4 regions of the Caproiciproducens sp. LBM24188 genome follow, and region 2 is predicted to be linked to each of the others. Evidence: predicted binding sites of a transcription regulator. Region 2 holds the regulator's gene; each other region holds the start of a gene.
The links. The regulator HrcA, encoded in region 2, represses chaperone genes, less so after heat shock. The targets are predictions, from matches to a motif close to TGTTAGCACTCNNNNNNNNNGAGTGCTAACA.
Positions count from the first base shown of each region.

Region 1: ACSVDI_RS09245 (co-chaperone GroES) is a predicted target of HrcA. The motif match lies at 1,714-1,744, and genes of this name have one in related genera.
Region 3: htpG (molecular chaperone HtpG) is a predicted target of HrcA. The motif match lies at 1,557-1,587, and genes of this name have one in related genera.
Region 4: ACSVDI_RS10340 (Hsp20/alpha crystallin family protein) is a predicted target of HrcA. The motif match lies at 1,819-1,849, and genes of this name have one in related genera.

Region 1 covers NZ_CP196862.1:1,950,251-1,953,390, forward strand. The annotation lists gene groL (chaperonin GroEL) at 1-1,308, opposite strand, end outside; gene ACSVDI_RS09245 (co-chaperone GroES) at 1,399-1,683, opposite strand; gene ACSVDI_RS09250 (diacylglycerol/lipid kinase family protein) at 1,809-2,750, opposite strand; gene ACSVDI_RS09255 (THUMP domain-containing class I SAM-dependent RNA methyltransferase) at 2,806-3,140, opposite strand, start outside.
Region 2 covers NZ_CP196862.1:498,599-501,738, forward strand. The annotation lists gene hemW (radical SAM family heme chaperone HemW) at 1-284, shown strand, start outside; gene hrcA (heat-inducible transcriptional repressor HrcA) at 608-1,648, shown strand; gene grpE (nucleotide exchange factor GrpE) at 1,664-2,278, shown strand; gene dnaK (molecular chaperone DnaK) at 2,346-3,140, shown strand, end outside.
Region 3 covers NZ_CP196862.1:1,130,338-1,133,477, reverse strand. The annotation lists gene htpG (molecular chaperone HtpG) at 1-1,528, opposite strand, end outside; gene ACSVDI_RS05435 (cation diffusion facilitator family transporter) at 1,731-2,906, opposite strand; gene ACSVDI_RS05430 (FumA C-terminus/TtdB family hydratase beta subunit) at 2,967-3,140, opposite strand, start outside.
Region 4 covers NZ_CP196862.1:2,178,446-2,181,585, reverse strand. The annotation lists gene ACSVDI_RS10350 (hydrolase) at 1-224, shown strand, start outside; gene ACSVDI_RS10345 (magnesium transporter CorA family protein) at 270-1,175, shown strand; gene ACSVDI_RS10340 (Hsp20/alpha crystallin family protein) at 1,220-1,642, opposite strand; gene ACSVDI_RS10335 (LacI family DNA-binding transcriptional regulator) at 2,095-3,087, shown strand; gene ACSVDI_RS10330 (phosphopentomutase) at 3,104-3,140, shown strand, end outside.

The sequences.
Region 1 (3,140 bases), 1.5 Mb from region 2:
CTTTTCGTCGCCTTCGCAGGAATCCACAACCTTCTGGACATCTGCCATGGTATTGAGCAGAGCAACGCCGCCGCCGGCCACGATGCCTTCCTCCACAGCTGCCTTTGTTGCGGCAAGAGCGTCCTCAATGCGGAGCTTCTTTTCTTTCATTTCTACTTCGGTAGCAGCGCCAACTTTAATAACCGCTACGCCGCCGGACAGCTTTGCAAGGCGCTCCTGGAGCTTTTCACGGTCAAAGTCGGAAGTAGTGGTAGCAATCTGAGAACGAATCTGGTTTACTCTGGCTTCGATTGCCTTCTTGTCGCCCATGCCGTCAACAATGATGGTGTTCTCTTTGTCCACTTTCACCTGACGAGCACGTCCGAGTTGTTCCAGAGTGGTATCCTTCAGTTCAAGCCCGAGTTCTTCAGAAATAACCTGGCCGCCGGTCAGAACTGCGATATCCTGAAGCATTTCTTTTCTTCTGTCGCCAAAGCCCGGAGCCTTTACGCCAACGCAGGTAAAGGTGCCGCGCAGTTTGTTCAGAACCAGCGTGGTAAGCGCTTCGCCCTCAATATCCTCAGCAACGATAACCAGCTTCTTGCCCGACTTCAGAATGCTTTCGAGCAACGGAAGAATTTCCTGAATGTTTGAAATTTTCTTATCGGTGATCAGGATATAAGCGTCGTCAATGACGGCTTCCATTTTTTCGGTATCGGTTACCATGTAAGGAGAAACATAGCCGCGGTCGAACATCATGCCTTCTACTACTTCGGAATATGTTTCCGCTGTCTTGGATTCCTCAACTGTGATAACACCGTCGGAAGAAACCTTCTCCATCGCTTCGGCAATCAGTTTGCCAATAAAGTCGTTGGATGCGGAAATGGTAGCAACACGGGCAATATCATCGGTTCCGTCAACCTTCTTAGAATGATCCGCCAAGGACTTCACCGCCGCGTCAACAGCCTTCTGAACACCCTTCTGCAGAATCATCGGATTCGCACCGGAGGTAACGTTCTTCATGCCTTCACGAATCAGGGCCTGAGCAAGCAGAGTAGCCGTTGTGGTACCGTCGCCGGCCACGTCGTTGGTTTTTGTGGAAACTTCCTTTACCAGCTGAGCGCCCATATTCTGGAAGGGATCTTCCAGCTCAATTTCCTTTGCAATGGTAACACCGTCGTTAGTAATCAGCGGAGCGCCGAACTTTTTGTCCAGAACGACGTTGCGGCCCTTCGGGCCAAGTGTAATCTTTACCGTATCGGAAAGCTGATTAATACCGCTTAAGAGAGCTTTTCTGGCTTCTTCGCCATAGATAATCTGTTTTGCCATAAAAAATTCCTCCACTTAATAAGATGATTGTATAAAAGTCAATAAGGTTGCATCCCGCAGCATTTCACACGCGTTTGTTTCTGAATTGACTTATTCAACAACAGCAAGAATATCGCTCTGGCGAACAATGGTATATTCCTGACCGTCCAGTTTAATCTCGGTGCCGGAATATTTGCTGGTAATGACGCGATCGCCTTTTTTCACGTACATTTTAACTTCTTTACCGTCGACCATTCCGCCGGGGCCAACTTCAATTACATCAGCAATCTGCGGTTTTTCCTTTGCTGCACCGGCAAGAATAATACCGCTTTTTGTTGTTTCTTCCGCTTCTTCCATTTTGATGAGAACTCTGTCTGATAATGGTTTAACAGTCATAAATATGTCCTCCTTAAAGTTTATTAAGTTACTTAGCACTCTATTCCCATGAGTGCTAAACCTATTTTAGCGGCTTGCTAATAAAAAATCAATAGATTTTTTATGAAAAAATGCAATTTAATAAATTATTTACAATTTTTATTGAAAAAACAGGAATCACATGGGAGCAGGAAGCGAATTGCGCGCGGCAGCACCTGAAAACTTTCTTTCTGAATCAGCCGATATTCCCCATCAAAGTTAGCGGCAACCGGCCGGTCCGCCTCCACAGACATCCTTTTCCCACGGCGAAACGTAAGGAGTCCGTTGAACTTCGGCGAAGTTAAATGCTTTCCTTCCCGGAACAGGGCAACCCGAGCCGGGATGCGAAGAAGGGGCGGCTTTTGAATCAGGATAAAATCGAGCAGTCCGTCGTCCGGAACAGCTGAAGGCGCGCAGCAAAACCCGCCTCCGTAGTACTTTCCGCTTGCGGCAATCGCGAAAAGATAATTTCCCTCAAAATACGTTCCGTCAATGCAAATCCGCAGATGATTTTCGAGCGGGCCAAACAGCGTTTTCACCAGTGCTGTTTTGTAAATCGCAGGGCCATTGACGAATTTGCCCATAGACAAAATCCGTTTCAGTCGTTCCGATTCCATTCCAACTTTCGCGTCCAACCCGACAGAGCTTTCATTCAAAGACCGCTGTCCGTTGGATTCAATCATATCCACCCAGCGCGATGCCGCGTGAATCTGCTTTTCAGGCGAAAGGAAGTCCTCCGCTGCGCCAAACGTTTTGACATAATCGTTTCCGGAACCACAGGGAATTGCCCCAACCTCTACATTTGGCATTCCAAAGGCGCCCGCGGCTACCTCGCTGAGCGTTCCGTCCCCGCCGATGGCATAAACGCGAACCGCATCCCCCTTGCTTCCGTGCTGTCTGGTCAGTTCGGTCGCCTGTCTGGGCTGGGCAGTAATGTGGACAGTATATTCAATTCCCTGCTGCCGACAATAACTGGCAATCTGCGGAAATACGGTCTGGTATGGATTTCGTTTCCCCGCGGTGGGATTAATGATGAATATATAGCGCATTGTACTTTGTAATCTCCTGTTTTTTGTGCAGCGCATCTTCGGATGCTCACTTATATCAAACAATATTATTGGATTTAAAATACATATAATACTGGCATTTAATCATTCCGTTGTACAGTTTTCTGCGACGATCTGCCTTTCTGCCAAAACATTCCTCGAAGGTTTCATCGGGGCTGATGATGGAATAGCTCCAACCATGCCTGCGTTCAAACACCCTGCCCATAGTGCGGTAAAGCTCTTCTGCCTGACGAATGTCAAGCAGGCGTTCCCCATAGGGTGGGTTGCAAATGACGCAGCCGTATTCCCCCTCTGGCTTAAATTCTTCAATGGCCCGTTTTTCCGCCCGTACATGGGCAATTACCCCAGCCTTTCGTGCATTTTCCAGCGTAA
Region 2 (3,140 bases):
AACGCAGCCTGCTCGACTTTCTAAACGGAGGAAAACCGAAAACGGACGGGGAAGGCGGCGGCTTTGAAGAATACGCCATGCTGGCTCTGCGTCTTTCGGAAGGGCTGACCGAGCGCGGCTGCCGGGAACGGTTTGGTTCCGGAATTCCCGTATCCATGCGGAAAACCGCGAAAAAATATGAGCGCGCCGGACTGACCGCCCCAACCCCGGACGGGTTCCGCCTGACCAGGAACGGCTTTTTGGTGTCCAACACCCTGATTGCGGAGTTGCTGTTTGGGAACTGACTCTTGACGCAAAACTTCTATACTTTTTATTCTTTCGCCCTTTATAAAGTAGATGATGGCTACGGATTTTTAAAATTATAGAAACAAAATTTGGCGAACAGCGGACGGTTCTAAAACGCAAAAACGAACGTGCCGCGCTTCGCATAATCGCTTTTCAATCACATACCATAAAACACGGAGCGCCAAATATGACATATATGGCGCGCTTTTATTGCGATTTCACAATTAGTTTACAAATATTATATTGACATTAGCGCTTGGGAATGGTAAATTAGTATCAAGAGTTAGCACTCACATATAAAGAGTGCTAAAGCTGAAACGAGGTGAGAAGATTGCAGCTAAGCACAAGAAAGCAGAAAATATTGGCGGCTGTGATTGACCTCTATGTTTCTACAGGGGAACCGGTGGGTTCCAAGGCAATCTGCGATATTCTTGATTTTTCCGTTTCTTCCGCGACGGTGCGAAATGAACTGAGCGAACTTTCCGAAATGGGGCTGCTCGACCAGCCACACACTTCGGCGGGACGCGTGCCGTCCCACAAAGGCTATCGCCTTTATATCGACACGCTGATGAAACGCCGGCCGCTTTCCAGCGAGGAACAGAGGTATATCGACAGTCTGCTGCTTCCGAGCGCCTATGACCCGCAAAAGCTGCTGGATGGGGTCGCGCGGGCGCTTGCCGGGATGACCCGGTTTGCTGCGGTTTCCATTACGCCAAGCAGCGGTGAGGCCGAAATTCGCGCCATTCAGTTTGTGCAGACCAGCCGGCGCACCGCGATGGTGATTTTAATGACCTCCGCGGGAACCATGAAAAGCCGTGTGTTTCACTGTGACTTTGATTTAACCCCGGATATTCTCCGTGTGTTTTACCGCGTGCTGAACGAAAGGCTGGTGGGACTTCCTGTTTCCACGGTTACCCCGGCGTACATTCAGTCTTTGGCCGTGTCCCTTGGGGACATGTCCATGCTGATGAGTTCCCCGCTGATGGCGCTGCTGGATGTGGCGCAGGATGCCATGCAGGCCGAGGTGCTGACGGACGGTGAAATGAATCTTCTGTTTTACCGTGAGTTCAGTCAGGATGAGCTTCGCCGCATTATGGATTTTCTTTCCCGCCCGCAGGAGCTTTCGCGGATGCTGATGAAACCGGCAAACAACGTCCGGGTGCTGATTGGGGAAGAAACCGACCAACCAGAGCTGAGCGGTTCCAGCGTGGTGGTTTCCCGTTATGCCGTAGGCGGAAAAGACGCCGGTGCGCTGGCCATCATTGGGCCGACGCGTATGAATTACAGCAGAATCATTTCCAATATAGAATACCTTTCCAACTCCGTGGGAAGAATGCTGACGGAGCTTATGGATTCGGAATAAAGGAGGCTGTTTATCTTGAGCGATCAGGAAAACAAGCAGAGAAACGAACAGACCAACGAGCCGACTAACGAGCAGGAAAACGAAACAACCAACGAACAGAAGAACGAAACACAGCAGCCGGAAACGGATGAAGCGGCTCAGAACCAGGACGCCGCCCCGCAGGAAGCGCCGGAACCGGATGACGCACAGACGCTTCTGGCAAAGGCCCAGGAGGAATTAAAGCAGCAGAAAGACCGCTTTTTGCGCACGGCTGCGGAATATGACAATTACCGCAAGCGTACCGAGCGCGAGAAATCCATGCTGTACCTGGATGCAACCGCCGCAACGGTAGCGGAGTTCCTTCCGGTGGCGGATAATCTAGAGCGCGCGCTTGCTCAGCCTGACTGTTCCGTCGAAGACTTGCGAAAGGGCGTGGAAATGGTTCTTACCCAGATGCAAAATGCGCTGAAAAAACTCGGTGTGGCGGAAATGGGGGCGGAAGGCGAACCCTTTAATCCCGACCTGCACAATGCGGTTTCCCACATAGAGGATGAGAACGTTGGGGAAAACACCATTACGCAGGTGTTCCAAAAAGGATATAAAATTGAGGACAGGGTCATTCGGCACGCAATGGTGCAGGTGGCAAACTAACTCAGAAGCTGAATCTTAAAATTCGTAGCGATTGTAATGTAAATGAATTTTGCTGGAGGTAATCATTATGTCAAAGACAATAGGCATTGACTTAGGCACTACCAATTCTTGTGTGGCTGTTATTGAAGGCGGCGAACCGGTCGTTATTCCTAATGCGGAAGGTGCGAGAACCACCCCATCTGTTGTGGCTTTTTCCAAAACCGGCGAGCGCATGGTCGGCCAGGTTGCAAAGCGCCAGGCAATTACGAACCCGGAGCGCACAGTCATTTCCATTAAGAGAGAGATGGGCTCCAATTACAAGGTAAAGATTGACGATAAGAACTATACTCCTCAAGAGATTTCTGCTATGATTCTGCAGAAGCTGAAGACCGACGCGGAAGCATACCTTGGCGAACCGGTAACTTCCGCCGTTATTACGGTTCCGGCTTACTTCACCGACGCACAGCGCCAGGCAACTAAGGATGCTGGTAAGATTGCCGGACTGGACGTCAAGCGTATCATCAACGAACCGACGGCAGCGGCCCTTTCCTACGGTATCGACAAGGGTGAAGAGCAGAAAATTATGGTGTACGACCTTGGCGGCGGCACCTTCGATGTGTCCATCATTGAAATGGGCGACGGAGTGCAGGAAGTGCTTGCCACAGCGGGCAACAACCGCTTGGGCGGCGATGACTTCGACAAGCGTATTATGGACTGGATGATTTCCTCCTTTAAGCAGGAAACCGGCATTGACCTGAGCGGCGATAAAATGGCCATGCAGCGCTTGAAGGAAGCTGCTGAAAAAGCGAAGATTGAGCTTTCCGGCATGACTTCCAGCGCAATCAACCTGCCGTTCATTACGGCGGACGCGACCGGACCGAAG
Region 3 (3,140 bases), 630 kb from region 2:
TCTTTTCCTCTTCCGTTTCCAGGCCAAGGTCATCGGCAGACACGGATTTGAACTCCTTGTCGTCGTACTTCATCAGCATACGCACGGCGAACTCGTCCACATCGTCGGTCAGGTAAAGGATTTCGTAGCCTTTTTCCTTCACGGCTTCGGTCTGCGGAAGCTGTTCTACGTGCTCCACGCTGTCGCCGCAGGCATAATAGATGAACTTCTGGCCTTCCTTCATGCGGGAAACATACTCTTTAAGGGTGACCATCTTCTTTTCACTGGAGGAGTAGAACAGAAGCAGGTCCTGCAGAACTTCCTTGTGCAATCCGTAATCCTGATATACGCCGTATTTCAGCTGGAGACCGAAATTTTTGAAGAAGTTCTCGTACTTTTCGCGATCTTTTTCCAGCATGCTTTCCAGCTCGGATTTAATCTTCTTTTCCAAGCGTCCCGCAATCAGCTTCAACTGGCGGTCATGCTGCAGCATTTCACGCGAAATGTTCAGCGAGAGATCCTGGGAATCGACTAGGCCGCGTACAAAACTGAAATAATCCGGCAGCAGGTCGGCGCATTTTTCCATAATCATAACGCCGTTGGAATACAGCTGCAGACCCTTTTCGTAATCGCGGGTATAAAAATTAAACGGTGCTCTGGCTGGAATAAAGAGCAGTGCTTTGTAAGTCGCAGTACCTTCGGTGCTGGAATGAATCACCAGAGCGGGGTCCTGATAATCGTTGAATTTACTCTTGTAGAATTCGTTGTATTCCTCCGCCTTAACTTCGTTGCGGTTTTTGCGCCACAGAGGAACCATGCTGTTCAGGGTTTCGGTTTCCACATAAGTTTCGTATTCATCCTTATGCTCGCCCTCTTTTTCCTCTACGTCCTTGGGCTTTTCTTTCAAACGCGTCTTTTCCACGTCCATTTTAATCGGGTAGCGGATATAATCTGAATATTTCCGAACCAGATTTTTCAGCGTGTAAGTATCCAAATACTCATCAAAGTGATTTTCTTCTGTATCGGGCTTAATATTCAGAATAATCGTTGTGCCATGCGATTCTTTTTCGCAGGGTTCGATGGTATATCCTTCGGCCCCGCTGCTTTCCCAGCGGTAGGCTTCGTCGCTGCCATACGCCTTGCTAATAACGGTAACATGGTCGCTGACCATAAAGGCGGAATAGAAGCCAACACCGAACTGACCAATAATCTCGATATCCTCTTTCGGTTCATTGTCCTTTTTAAAGTTCAGCGAACCGCTCTTTGCAATGGTGCCCAGATTATTTTCCAGTTCTTCCTTGGTCATGCCGCATCCGTTGTCCGTAATCGTCAGGGTGCGTTTTTCCTTGTCCGGCTTCAGCTCAATATAAAAGTCTGCGCGGTTCAGGCCGGTGTCCCCGCTGGTCAGGGTTTTATAATACAGTTTGTCAATTGCGTCACTCGCGTTGGAGATCAGCTCGCGCAGAAAGATTTCACGGTGGGTATAAATGGAATTGATCATCAAATCCAGTAAACGTTTGGATTCCGCTTTGAATTGCTTCATCGCCATGTTATCAACCTCTATTTTTTATTTTCGCATTTAGCACTCCAACTCTTAAAGTGCTAAAATTATTGTAATACAACCCTGTGGGAATTTCAAGTAGATAAATTGTTAATTTTTTATTTCAAATTGTTTGCCGAACTTTGTTTTGGCAAACGCCATAAAAAAGCCGCGGAATCCTCCGCGGCGACAATCGATGCTAGGAATATATTTACTTTGCGGGAACGTAATCGTGGTCGATGGTAACCACCGCATGATAGTCGGGGTTCAGTTTGTGAATTTCATCTTCCAGCCGTTTTTTCAGCTCTTCGTCCGTAAGTTGGAACCCAAACGCAACGCACACGTCAAAAATCAGGTTAGAGTGCGTTGTGCCCCACACCACACGGAAATCGTGCATGGTGATTTCCGGTGATATCTGGCTGATGATCTGCATCACCTGCGCTCTTACAGCGTTGGTGCGCGCGTCATCCGTAACAATCGGGTCAAGGTGGATTACCAGATGAATCCCCCGCTCCGTTAAAAAGTCGCGCTCAATGTTGTCAATAATATCATGACTGACCAGAATATCCTGTGAAGCGGAAACCTCGCAATGCACAGAAGCAAAACAGCGATCCGGGCCATAGTTGTGAACGTTCAGGTCGTGGATACCGAGAATCCCGTCGTAACTCATGATTTTTTCATAGATACTGTCCACAAATTCGCGGGTCGGTGCAGTGCCGAGCAGCGGGTTGCTTGTGGACTGAATGAGCTTCACCCCGGTAATCACAATCAGCACCGCTACAGCCAAACCCATGTAGCCGTCCAGATTTACGCCGGTCAGTTTGGTAATCACCGTACCGATGAAAACCGCGCTTGTCGCCATCACATCGTTCAGGCTGTCGGTTGCAGTAGCGGCGATGGTTTCGGACTGAATGCGCTTCCCGATTTTTTTGTAGAACATTCCCTGCCATATTTTAATCAGAATGGAAATCAGAAGAGCTGCCAGCATAACCAGGCTGAATTCCGCATTTTCCGGATGGAGAATTTTATCAAAGGATCTGCGCCCCAGTTGAAACCCAACCAGTAGAATAGACAGCGAAACAATCAGCCCCGCAAGGTACTCTATGCGCGCATGGCCGTACGGATGCTCCTGGTCTGCCGGTTTACCCGCCATTTTAAAGCCGACCAGCGTGACCACTGAAGCAGCGGAGTCGGACAGGTTGTTCACAGCGTCTGCCATAATAGAAATGCTGTGAAAGAAAAATCCTGTCACGAATTTAATGAGAAACAGCAGGAAGTTCGTGGCAATTCCTACAATTCCTGAAAATTTTCCGTATTGTTCGCGTACTTTATTATCGCTAGTATGATTGTAATCCTTAATAAACAGCCGAATCAAAAATTCAGTCATGACCAACACCATCCTTTCGATGCTGTCCGGGCACTGCGCCAAATGGCACAAGTAGTCACTTTACGCTTCAAACAAGCTGCCCCCGCGGCAGTCAATTGCTGTGATCAGCGGAAAATTTTCAACCTGCAGACGTTTGACGGATTCACAGCCAAGGTCGTCAAACGCAATCACCTCTAACGAACGCACGCACTGCGCGGCCAACGCCCCTGCGCCGCCGATTGCGCAAAGATAAAC
Region 4 (3,140 bases), 1.3 Mb from region 2:
AAAAGTCGGTCTTCTTAATCGAGCGGTTTATGCGCCTGAAAACGTCGGAGGCAATTGCCATTCGTTGGCACATGGGTGGCTTTGATGAGTCGGTGAAAGGCGGCAGCTTTTCCATCGGCCTTGCCTATCAAAAATATCCCATCGCGGTGAAACTGCATCTTTCTGATCTAGAAAGCACCTACCTCTGCGAAAAAGGGACTTCCGCGGTGAACCGCAAGAAATAAAAAAGAACGGTGCCACATCCGTTATAAGGACTGGATTGCTGGAAAATGAAATGCTATAAAATCGAGGAAGAAACGCTGAGAGAAATTGCTCCTGATTTTGAAACAAGCGCGGTTTGCGTTTGCACGCCGGACGAATTACGACGCCAAACTATGCATTTCGCACTGCATACCATTGAGGAATGTGAGCAGGAGGGGCCTTCCAAGCTGGAGGCCTATGACGGGTACGATTTTATTATACTGAACGTTGCCGATGAGGAACACCGCTTTACCACGAACCGTGTCGGGCTTTATGTAACGCGGACGCGGATTCTCTTCGTTTGCTGCACCCAAAACCGCATCGTACAAGAGGTGTTGGAAACCTTCACCGCAGGGAAGACAGCAAATCTAAATCTTACCCGCATCCTCTACACCTTTTTTCTTCGTCTGACCTACAATGATTCGCAGGAACTGGAAGAGTTTGAGGATGAGATCTCCAACCTGGAAGAGCGCATCATGGAGGACAGAGACGGGCAGTATGTGCGCGACATTATGGATTTGCGTAAAGAGCTTATGTTTTATAAAAAATACTACGAGCAGCTGCTGGACGTGGCGGAAAGTATGGAGGAAAACGAAAACGGTTTGCTGACCTCCAGTTCCCTTCGCTATTTTAAAATGTTCACCTCTCGTGTCAGCCGACTGAACCAACATGTGCTGAACCTGCGCGATTATATCACGCAGGTTCGGGAGGCTTATCAGTCGCAGGTGGACATTAAGCTGAACGAAATCATGAAGCTTTTTACCGTGGTGACCGGAATTTTTCTTCCGCTTACCCTTTTGGTCGGCTGGTACGGGATGAACTTTAAAAATATGCCAGAGTTGGACTGGCCATATGGTTACGGATGTGCCATTCTTCTGTCTGTTTTCTTTGTGGCGCTATCGGTTTTTTACTTTCGGAAGAGGAAAATTTTATAAAAAGGCCGCGCATGTTCTGAAAACATGCGCGGCCTTGGGAATTTTTACTGAATTTCGATCTGACGGCTTGGCGGAAGGGCTGTTTCTTTTTTGGGCAGGCTTAGCTCCAGAACGCCCCTGTCATACCGTGCGGAAATTCTGTCCGCGTCAATATTAGTGATATCGAAGCTTCTGCTGAAAGAGCCATATCTTCTTTCGCGGCGGATGAAGTTGCCGTTGCTGTTGTCGTTTTCCTCCCTGTGCTCCGCAGTCAGGGTCAGGTAGTTGCCTTCTATGTTAATATGAATATCCTCTTTGTTAAAACCCGGCAGGTCGGCTTTGAGTACGTATTTGTCGCCTTGGTCGAGGACATCGGTACGGCACGGATAAAAATCTTTATCCCAGTCTCCGAAGAACTCCTGACTCATTCTGTTAAAGTAGTCAAACATGTTTCTACTTCTTTGTTCAAAAGGAATCAAATCAAACATAGTCAAAACCTCCATTTATAAAATTTTGTTTCCCGCATTTTCGTTTTGGGAGGGCCGTTTTATGGGGCAGCCCTGGACGAAGGCGGAATCTTCAGGAGCTTTCGCTCTCTGTTTACGGTTTTAGTATAGGAATTATTTGTGAACAATATAATAACATAATAAGAACAAACTATTAATTTTAGCATTCAAATAGCTAGAGTGCTAAAATTAACCTACAATGCTTTGAAAGTGCCAAAAACAGCGAGAAAAGCGGAATGCAGTACTGCTTTGTGAAGCAAAGAAGAGCAAGCTCCTCAAGGCGTACCGTATCACTTTATATAGAATATCAATAAATTTCACAAAAATTCTTGACAATGTGGTGCTTTTGCGTTACAATGTTCTTGCAAACATGAAAGCGCTTTCAAGACTAAAACAAAGCGCACTTTCAGTTGTATGGAAAGAATTGGTGATTTTTGTTGGTTCAAATCAGCGATATAGCTAGGATGGCAGGTGTTTCCTGCGCTACTGTTTCTAGGGTGATTAACGGTTCTGCTAAAGTAAGCGAGGAGAAGGCCCGACGTGTGCAGAAAGCTATTCGTGAAACGGGTTTCAAGCCAAACGAAATTGCCCGCTCTCTCTACAAAAAGTCATCTCGGCTAATTGGTTATATAGTCCCTAGCATTTTAAATGTGTTTCTGAATGAAATTGGCCGTGCCATTGAGGACGAAGCTTTCCAAAACGGTTTTAAAATGATTTTGTGTAACTCGGATGAAGATCCGGGAAAAGAAGCCGCCTACATCAATATGCTTACTTCGATGAATGCGGATGGTATTATTATCACCGCAAACAATGAGCATCTGGATGAGGAAATCCGAAATTGCCCGCTTCCGATTGTGGTGCTGGATAAAAATGCCGGAACGCATTATACCGCTTCCGTTCAGTCGGACAATTATACCGGTGGAAAAATCGCCGCGGAGCATCTGCTCGACTGCGGCTGCCGCAGGATTGTGCTGATGCGCGGCCCGCAACAGTACACCAGTACCCAGCAACGTTTTCTGGGGTATGTGGATGCGTGCAACGAACGCGGGGTTCAGCCTCTGTTTTTGAGCAGCCAGTACAGCTATGAAGAAAGCATTCGTAGTTCCCGTGAACTGCTTGAACGTTTTCCGGAAGTGGACGGAATTCTTGCTTCCACAGATATGATGGCAATGTCCCTGTATAAAGTGCTTTGTGAGCAGGGGCGGCGTGTGCCGGACGACGTGATGATAGTCGGATACGACGGCGTAGCGCTCAGCGAACTGATTACGCCGACGCTGACCACGGTGGCCCAGCCGATTGAGGAGATTGGCCGCCTGGCTGCGAAACTCATTATCGAGCAGGTTGCCACAAACAACATTCAGCAGAAGGAAAATATTTTGCCGGTTTCTCTTAAAATTGGGGAAACTACAAAAAGAAAAAATAAATAGAGAAGGATCTTGTTCAATGAGTGAAAATAAAAAAAGAATCTTTTTGATTGTCC